Regions from separate parts of the Roseateles amylovorans genome, predicted to be linked through region 3. Evidence: riboswitches for the same ligand, from Rfam matches in the RefSeq annotation. Region 3 holds a riboswitch; each other region holds the start of a gene.

Region 1 (3,141 bases), 2.0 Mb from region 3:
AAGGCGGAAGCCGAGGCCGGCATGCCCCGCGTGGCCAAACGGTTCGACGAGATCGACACCACCAAGTCCGGTGCCGTCACGCTGCAACAGATCAAGGCCTATGGTGCGGAGCACATGAAGAAGAAGTGACCCCGAAGCGGGGCATTGCCCCGTGGCGCCACCGCGCGACACAGTGCCCGTTCAGAACCGTCGGGCAGCGACCGCTGCCGAAGGTGGTCGTGGTCGTAGTCGTGGTGGCTTGGGTGGCGGTCATGTCCATGACCGAGGCCCATGAAAAAACGCCCGGCGCTTCGCAGCGTCGGGCGTTTTTTTCATTGCTGGAGCGGGCGACACCGGCTGCGCTCGCCGCAGGGCGAGGCGCCGGGCGCCGCTCGACCGCAAGCGGCTTACTTGTTCACCGCATCCTTCAGCGCCTTGCCGGCGGTGAACTTGGCGGCCTTGGACGCCGGGATTTCCAGCACTTCGCCGGTGGCCGGGTTCTTGCCGGTGCGGGCAGCGCGATCGCCGACCTTGAAGGTGCCGAAGCCCACCAGGGCGATCGAATCGCCGGCGGCCAGCGCCTCGGTGATGGTCTCCAGGGTCGCGTCCAGGGTGGAGGCGGCCACTGCGCGGGTCACGCCGCTCTTGGTGGCGATGCTTTCGATCAGTTCACTTTTGTTCATCAGATTTCCATCTAGGTATCAGGATCCCGTTGCCGGGGGTCGCGATTATGGGGCCGGACCGCAGAGGGCCCGGTTTCGAGGTGCGACGGCGCCAGCGTTCCGAAGAGCGGCTGTCGCGCCGGGCAGCGTCCGCGGCTTGGCAAGTCCGAGGCCCGGTGCCCTGAAGCACAGGCCGCAGGACAGGCATTGTCAGACCTGTCGTCCCCGGATCGATCGGGCCGGAGCCGGAACCGATCCGGGGCAGCGTCCGCCAGGCGCCCGGGCCCCGAACTGTAGACGCTCCGCGCCGCCCGAGGGCGTTCCCCGCCTGCTTCCGGTGCTGTCGGCCGGGCGCGACCCGCACAGCCGTGCCGTTTCCAGCGCTTGCGGCGTCCGTCCCCAATGGCCTTGAGCGCCTTGAAGTGCTAGGCAACCCGGCCGACAGGGCTGGCAAGCCCGCACGGGCGCCTCGGCGAACCCGATATGATCCGCGCCGTTGGTGCTCGCGCCCGGCCCTCCGCCGGCGCAGTTCAACGGGAATCAGGAAGGGTCGCGCCAGGCATGGCCTCGACCCCCACCTGAGCTGCCCCCGCAACGGTAAGCGGAAGGCGGGTGATGTGCGTCATCGCCTGCGGCACGTGTCTGAGACCACTGGACGATCCGTCCGGGAAGGCAACACGGGTTCATCTTCCGACAGCCCGGATACCGGCCAACAGGCGGACCGCCCGCGCCTTGGCGCGGCCAGGTCCTTGTCGCATGCGGCCGCGGGGAAGCGGCCGTCCTGCCGTTTGATGTACCGCCGTACCCATGTCCTCCTTCCATCTTCGCGCCACCGCGAACGCTGCCCTGCTCGTCCTGATCACGGCCCCTGCCCTGCCCACTGCCTTCGCGCAGACCCGCATCGATCCGGTGGTGGTCACCGGCACGCGTGAAGCGCAACCCCTGCGCGACGCCATCGCCGACGTGGTGCTGATCGACACCGCCACCCTGCGCGACAGCGGCACCGCCAGCCTGGCCGATGTGCTGCAGCGCTACGCCGGTGTCCAGTTGCTGCGCAACGGCGGACCCGGCCAGACGACCGGCTATTTCGTGCGTGGCGCCAGCAGCAACAGCACCGTGGTGTTGATCGACGGGGTTCGGGTCGGCTCGGCCACGCTGGGGCAGACCGCGCTGGAGGCGATGAGCCTGTCGCAGATCGACCGCATCGAAGTGCTGCGCGGTCCGGCGTCCGGCCTGTACGGCGCCGATGCGGTCGGCGGCGTGATCCAGGTCTTCACCAGGAAGGGCCAGGGCGCGTTCAATGTCACGGGCTATGCCGCCGTCGGCGAGGACCGCTCCCGTGAAGGCAGCTTCGGCCTCAGCGGCGCACAAGGCGGCTTCGACTATGCGGCCGGACTCAGTCGCGAGACCAGCCACGGCCGGACCGCCATCCGACCCAACGACCAGTTCGGCAACTACAACCCGGACAAGGACGGTTATGGCCGCACCGTCGGCAGCGCGCGCCTGGGCTTCACACCGGCCGAAGGCCACCATGTGGGTGTCTCCTTCATCCAGAGCAAACTGAATGCGCAGTACGACGGTGCCGATTACCGGCCGGACTTTAGCGTGGATCCGTCGGCGGACTTCCGCAACCGCCTGACCACGCGCACGGTCACCGCCGACTACCGGGGCCAGTTGTCGCTGCTCTGGACCACGCAGCTGCAAGTGGCCAAGAGCACCGACGATCTGTCCTCCGGCGGCCAACTCGTCGACCGTTTCAAGACCGATCGCGACCAGATCAGCTGGCAGAACACGCTGCGCTTCGCGCCGGGCCAGCAACTGCTGCTCGCCTATGAACACCTGCGCGAGAAGGCGCAGAGCACCGTCTACCTTGCCAATGACAAGCGCACCAACAATGCGGTCTTCGCCGGCTACACCGGCCAGTTCGGCGCCGCGGGCGTGGAGGCCAGCCTGCGCAGCGACGACAACTCGATCTACGGTGGCAACACCACCGGCAGCCTGGGCGCCAGCTATGCCCTGTCCAGCACGCTGAAGCTGCGTGCCGTGGCCGGCACCACCTTCCGCGCGCCCACCTTCAATGACCTGGACTATCCCGGCTACGGCGTGCGCAGCCTGCAGCCCGAGGAAGGCCGCAGCGTCGAGCTGGGTCTGAACTGGCAGTCCGGCAACAGCAGCGCCGGCGCGACGGTCTACCGCAACAAGGTGCGCAACCTGATCGGCACCGAGAACGACCCGACCCGCTGCCCACCCGGCTATGACTTCGGCTGCGCCACCAACACCTCACGCGCCACGCTCGAAGGCGTGACGCTGACCGGTGCGCATCGCCTCGGCAACCTGAGCCTGCGTGCCACGGTCGACTTCCTGGATGCGAAGAACGACGACTCCGGCAGCCGGCTGATCCGCCGTGCCGCGCACCAGGAGAGCATCTCGGCCGATTACGACACCGGCGTGTGGAGCGCGGGCGCCTCGCTGACCGACGTGGGCGCGCGTCCCGACGGCG
Region 2 (3,141 bases), 1.1 Mb from region 3:
CCGCGCCCACCACTTCAGATGAAACGCCCACACTGCCGATGCGCGTGGCCTTGCCGGTCATCAGGTCGATCCGATACCAGGTCGACTTGCCTTGGGACGACACCGCGCTGTAGGCCACGTTGCCGATGTCGGAGAGGTCCAATGTGGCCTTGGCAAAGCTGCCGATGCCCAGGGAGCCGACAGTGAACAGGCGCCCCGTGTTGGGCGAGACCACCGGCTGAACACCTTCCTTCGACCCCTGATGCACCAGCACGCCGAGCTTGCCGTCGAGCGCGTAGTTGGTCGTGATCTTCTCGTTGTCCTTGTTGTAGGTGTAGCCCGCCGCGACGATGCCAGGCGTCTTGTCCACGTTCACATCCGCGCTGTCGTAGACCAGTCGGCCGTCCAGTTGCACGCCCGGCTGGTCCGGGTTCGAATCCACCACCGCCCCGGTGTCCGGATGCAGCCGCATGTTCACGCCGGCGTCATTGACCACACGAATGCGGTCGACCGTGGGATTGAAATCAACGCCCCATTCCGTCGCTCCGTCGGAGGGCAGGGCCACCGGCGTGCCGATTTTTTCGGTCTGCCCGGTGCCGGTATGGATGCGATAGAGCTGGCCGGTGCTTCCCAGGCCATACAACTGGCCGCGGGCCACCCGGTAGTCGATGCCCAGCAGGCGCTCGCCGGAGGACAGACCCTGCAGCGGCTTGGTCCACAGGACCTTTTGCGGCTGCCCCGCATTGAACTGGATCAGCTCATTGGCAGCGGTGACGGCCACCGCCACTTCCTTGGCTGGAGGACCGAGCGGCGCCTCCATCGTCGTCGAACAGGCCGACAGCACGGCCGCAATGCCGAGCAGCGGCCCCCGTGGCCACATGGGCAAGACTCGATTCGCCATAACCTCTCCCTGACAGCATGAGTGGGAACACGATCCTCGCGCTTGCGAATGCGCTTGTCACGTCCCTCACCCGTCCATCGCGTGCGTGCGGGGGAGGATGAGGAAAACTGCGCACTCTGCTTGGCCGCGCGCAGACTCCCCTAGAATCGCCGCCGCTGCACGGCCCTGTGTCGTCGGCAGATCATCAGTTGAAGGTGCCCGGCCGTCTCACGGCTGGGTTAAACGGGAAACAGGTGCGCATCCCTGCGATGCAAGGCCTGTGCTGCCCCCGCAACGGTCAGCGGTTCAAGAGTCCTCATGTCGGCGTCCGCACGTCGACGGTCACTGTGTCCCTCAGGGCATGGGAAGGCGAGGACTCGGTTCCGGGATGCGCCCACCGCATTCCGAAACACGCCGCGAGCCCGGATACCGGCCTGCAACTGCTCCGGAAGCCGCGGGGTGCGGTGCGCCGTCGGCGTCGCACGCCTGTGCGGCGTCGTCCGTGCTCGCCCCGTCGGCCTCCATTCACAGCAATGGCCTGCGGGGACGCGGGCCGATGGAGCCCACCCATGACCCGCCTCGCTCGTGGATTCACCACGACCATCCGCCGCGCCTGCGGCCACGGCCACACCGCACCCGCCCTTGCCCCCAGCCCGCTGGCCATCGCCTGCACGGTGGCTGGCCTGGGCCTGACCGGCCTGGCCAGCGCGCAGGATCCGCCAACCGTCATGGCGACGGCGACGGCGACGGCCACAGCCACAGCCACAGCCACAGCTACAGCCACAACCACAGCCACAACTACCGCCACCACGACAGCAGCGGTGGCCATCACGCCCGGGGCCGCCGGCTCCAGCACGCTGCCCGAGGTGCGCATCAGCGGCAAGACCGAGGCCAAGCCCACCCTCACCACGCCGACGACCGCCAGCCGCTTGGGCCTAACCCCGCTCGAGACCCCCGCGAGCATCGAGCTGCTGAGCGGCGACACGATCCGCGAACGCGGCGACCTCACCGTGCTGGAGGCGGCCAGCCGCGCCACCGGTCTCTCGATGTCCGCTGCGCCGGGCAACGGGGGCACGTCCATGGGCGCGCGCGGCTTCAATGGCCATGGCTCGGTGATGCAGCTGTTCGATGGCACCCGGCTCTACGTGGCGGCGGGCACGATCACCTTCCCCTTCGACCCCTGGTCCACCGATCGCATCGAGGTCCTGCGCGGCGCCGCCTCGGTGATCTATGGCGAAGGCGCCATCGGCGCGGCCATCAACCTGGTGCCCAAGAAGCCGACCCGCACGCCGATTCGGCAGGAAGCCCGCCTCGCGCTCGGGGCCGACCACACCCGCCAACTCGCCTACGGCAGCGGCGGCGCGCTCGATGAGCGCTGGTCCTACCGCGTGGACATCAGCCACCGCAAGACCGACGGTTTCATGGCCCGGGGCGATGCCGAAAGCCTGGCCGTCGGCGGCGCGCTGCGTCTGGACCTCTCACCCTCGCTCAACCTCACGCTGTCCCGGGACGAAGGCCATCAACAGCCGCAGACGTATTTCGGCGTGCCGCTGATCAACGGTCGGCTGGACGATCGCACCAGGCACCAGAACTACAACGCCGAGGATGCCGCGATCAAGTACCGCGACCGTTGGACCCGGCTGGACGCCCAATGGACACCGACCGACACGGTGCAGCTGCGCAACCAGCTCTATCACCTCGACAGCCGCAGGCATTGGCGTAATGCCGAGAGCTACACCTGGGACGCGGCCACCGGCCAAGTGAAGCAGAGCAGCTTCCTGGAAATCGGCCATGTGCAGGAGCAGCTGGGCAATCGCAGCGATCTGCGGCTCCGACAGGCCGTGGCCGGCATGGAGAACCAGCTCAGCCTCGGGCTGGAGTTCAACCGCATCCGCTTCACCCACATCAACGATTCGCCCTATTTCAGCGGCAGCATCGGTGTCGATCCCTTCGATCCGGTCGTGGGCCGCTATCAGGCCGCCTATCCCTACACGCCGCGCTACCGTGCCCGGTCCACCACACAGGCCTTGTTCCTGGAGAACCGCCTGGCGGTGAATGCGCAGTGGTCGGTTGTGGCGGGTCTGCGCCAGGACCACGCGAAGATCGCTCGGGAGGATCTGGTCGCGCCGGCCAACAGCTTCGACAAACGCTTCAACGTCACCACCGGCCGTCTGGGACTGGTGTTCGCGCCCTCGTCTACCCAGTCGGCGTATGCGCAGATCGGCCGTGCGGTCGATCCGCTCGGCGCCTTGCTCACCACCTCGGCCGCGCAGCAGCAGTTC
Region 3 (3,141 bases):
GTAGCCGCCCAGGCGGGTGGTGTTGGCCGCGTTGTCCCACCGCGAGCCGGAACCCTGCCAGGTGGCGCCAAAGGCCCAGTCCGGCAGCGGGGTTGGCTGGAAATCAGCGCGCACGCTACCGAACCGTTTCGCGCGCCGCTGCAGGGTTTTGCCGGTGCTGTCGTCGGTGGGATCGCTGAAGTCCAACTGCCCGCTCAGGCCCACCGGTCCCAGTTGGGCGCCTGCTTTCAAGCTGGTGCCTTGCAGCGTGGCGCGCGCGACGTTGCCGTAGCAGCCGACGGTCGACCGACAGGTGCCCGCCGCGCCGAAGGCGATCAGGTCGCTGACGCGGTTGTGATAGGTGGTGATGGCGGCATTCAAGTCGCCCTGTTCCCAGGCCAGTCCGATCTCCCGGTTGTGGCCGCGCTCAGCGCGCAACGGCGCCACACCGGGCAGGCTCAGGTTCGGGCCGTAGACGCTGCCCATCTGATAGAGCGTCGGCGCACGGAAGGCGTTGCCGGCAGCGGCGGTGACGCGCCATCCGGCACCCAGCCGGTAGCCTGCGGCCAGCGTGCCGGTGTTGATGCGGCCGAAGTCGCTGTCGTCGTCATGCCGGCCATGGGCCTGCAGGCTGAAGGCGCCCGCGCTCAGCAGGTAGCTCAGTCCGATGGCGTCATCGTGCCGCTCATCGCTGCCCGCCGGCACCAGGGCGGTGTTGTCCAGACGGTCTTCGCGGCGCTCGACCAGCGCATTGATCTGGTGGCGCTCGTCGAGCTTGTAGAAGCCCTGCAGCGTCGCGGTTCGGATGCGGGTCTTGCTCAGATAGGGCGACGAGGGCTTGGTCTCCAGCGTCTGGCGCGATTCGGCCACATCGAGCTGGGTCGACAGCGCCGGGGACCACTGGCCGCTCCAGCCCGCGCGTGCGGCTTCGCTGGTGGTCAGGGTGCGGTCGTCGGCGTTCTTGCCGGCGTCGTAGCCGCTGTCGGTGCGGCTCTTCAGGCCGACCACTTCCAGCCGATGCCCGGCCGCGATCTGACCGCCCAGGCGCAGGCTGGCGCTGTAGTTGCGCCAGCCGTCCTTGTCCGGTTGGTAGCTGGTGCTCTTGGCATTGGTGAAGCCGTTGAAGCCGGTGCCTCGATCGCCGCTGAGCGAGGCCGCGTAATCGAAGCGGCGGTCGCCACCGGAGACCCCGATGTCGGCCTTCACCTGACCCAGGTTGCCGGCGCCCACGCCCATGTCCAACTGGGTGCGGCCGCTGCCCTTGCGGGTGAAGATCTGCACCACGCCGCCGATGGCGTCGGAGCCGTAGAGCGCGCTGGCCGGGCCCTTGAGCACTTCCACGCGCTCGATCTGCGAGAGCGGCAGGTTCTGCCAGTCGGCGCCGCCGGTGGATTGCGACTCCACGCGCACGCCGTCGATCAGCACGATGGTGTGGCGGGATTCCGCGCCCCGCACGAACAGCGAGGTGTTGGTGCCGGGACCACCGTTGCGGGTCATCTCCACGCCCGCACGGTTGCGCAGCAGGTCGGCGACATTGCCGTAGCCCTGGCGTTCGATGTCCGCGCGGTTGAGGACCGTGAGGTCGCCCAGCACGTCGGCCAGACGCATCGGGCTGCGGGTGCCGGTGACGGTGACCTCATCCAGCTGGCCCAGCGGGCGTGTGCCGGTGGCCTCCGACGAGATGGCGGCCAGGGCGATCGACCCGGTGCCAAGGAAGAGCGAGGTGGTCAGGACGGCCGAGGCCAGCGCCGACGGCGTGTGGACGAGCAGCGATCGGGCGCGAGGCCGGATGCGCGAGACAGGGGAGATCATGAGGAAAGCCAACGACGATCCAGGCGCCAGCTTCCCCGCAGGCACCTGTGACACGACACGGCATCGGGTGATGGCGTGTCTCCTGTTGGCCGGTATCCGGGCTGGTGGCGCGATGCCTGTGTCCTTCCCAGCGCGCGAGCGCCAGTGGACGTGGGGACAGGCATTGCCGGCTCGATGCCGAGGTCGCCATACCGTGTGTGTCAGGCCGGGGCATCACGGCTGCGCGTCCATCCAGCGGAAGCGGGCAGGTGATGTCCATGCGGCACACAGACAGGGATGGAGGCGTCGGATCGTGGCCAGCGACCACTTACCGTTGCGGGGACAGCTCAGGTTGGCTGACGAATCGACGAGACGTCGGCTTCCTGATTCCCGTTTAACTGCACAGGCGCAATGCCTGCACGAGCACCAACGAGGCGCATTCTAGCGGGGGTGGGGTCCGCAGATGCCGCTCGCGTCAAGCGTCGGGACCGGAGAGCACCGGCCGCGGGGGCGGTGACGGCTTGGGAAGCTTGGGCGGCTTCAGGGGCGATGCTGGGCTGTTCGGGTCCTTGGGCTTGGGCGTGGGATCTGTGGGCGTGGGATCTTTCGGTTGGGGATCCTTCGGCTTGGGGGGCTTGGGATCCTTCGGTGGGCGCTTTTTGGGATCTTTTGGCTTGGGCAGCGCCTTGCCGGCGGCAGATGCCATGGCAGACGGTGCGGCGATCCCATCGCGGATGGCGCTGGGCGATGCCGATCGTCGCGCTTCGAATTCCGCGCGCTGGCGCCGCAATTGTTCGGCGTCGCGTGCTTCGCTGGTCGCACGGCGCTGGGCCGCTTGGCGTTGGTCGGGCGTGACCCGGTCCTCCGGCAGTGGGACGGCGCGGCCGGCGGCCTCGGCCGGGCACGGCGTGTCACGCAAGTCCTGACCCTGCGGGCCGCATCGAAAGTAGGTGGTGAGGCCGGAGGTGGCGCGGGCGGGCGGCTTTGTTCGTGCCGCTGGCGCGGCGGAGGGCGGCGTCTCCATCAGCTCGTCCGCGGTGGCCGAGACCGCCGCATCCGTCATCACCAGCAGCCCCACCAGAACACCGAGCGAGATCGTCCGAAAGAGCAGGGCGGGTCGCTGGCGGTGCATGGGGGCCTCAGGTGTCAGAGCGGCCGTTGCCGGTCGCCGAGGGAGGGCCGGCGACCGCAGCCGAGGGCGCTGGCGGTGTGCCGCTTGATTCACCGGCGGGCGCACCGAGCGGCGCACTCACCGACGTACCAGTCGACACACCGGCCGAAGTGGGCTTGCCCTCCACAGGCGCAGCGGGGCGAGGGGGCTTGGGCCTCGGCGGCTTGGCGTGGATCTTGGTCAGCGCCTTGTCCATGTCG

The links. A riboswitch is a leader RNA that binds a small molecule or an ion and turns the genes downstream of it on or off. The one in region 3 is predicted to bind cobalamin.
Region 1: linked by a shared signal. The riboswitch ahead of N4261_RS12975 (TonB-dependent receptor domain-containing protein) and the one ahead of N4261_RS20985 (TonB-dependent receptor plug domain-containing protein) in region 3 are both predicted to bind cobalamin.
Region 2: linked by a shared signal. The riboswitch ahead of N4261_RS25485 (TonB-dependent receptor) and the one ahead of N4261_RS20985 (TonB-dependent receptor plug domain-containing protein) in region 3 are both predicted to bind cobalamin.

The regions. Positions count from the first base shown of each region.
Region 1 covers NZ_CP104562.2:3,094,565-3,097,705, reverse strand. Annotated here, with positions in the region: gene N4261_RS12985 (EF-hand domain-containing protein) at 1-129, shown strand, start outside; gene N4261_RS12980 (HU family DNA-binding protein) at 387-662, opposite strand; cobalamin riboswitch at 1,122-1,368, shown strand; gene N4261_RS12975 (TonB-dependent receptor domain-containing protein) at 1,449-3,141, shown strand, end outside.
Region 2 covers NZ_CP104562.2:6,164,091-6,167,231, forward strand. Annotated here, with positions in the region: gene N4261_RS25480 (DUF4394 domain-containing protein) at 1-859, opposite strand, end outside; cobalamin riboswitch at 1,056-1,311, shown strand; gene N4261_RS25485 (TonB-dependent receptor) at 1,429-3,141, shown strand, end outside.
Region 3 covers NZ_CP104562.2:5,074,997-5,078,137, reverse strand. Annotated here, with positions in the region: gene N4261_RS20985 (TonB-dependent receptor plug domain-containing protein) at 1-1,791, opposite strand, end outside; cobalamin riboswitch at 1,862-2,204, opposite strand; gene N4261_RS20980 (hypothetical protein) at 2,246-2,902, opposite strand; partial or broken gene pth (aminoacyl-tRNA hydrolase) at 3,057-3,141, opposite strand, start outside.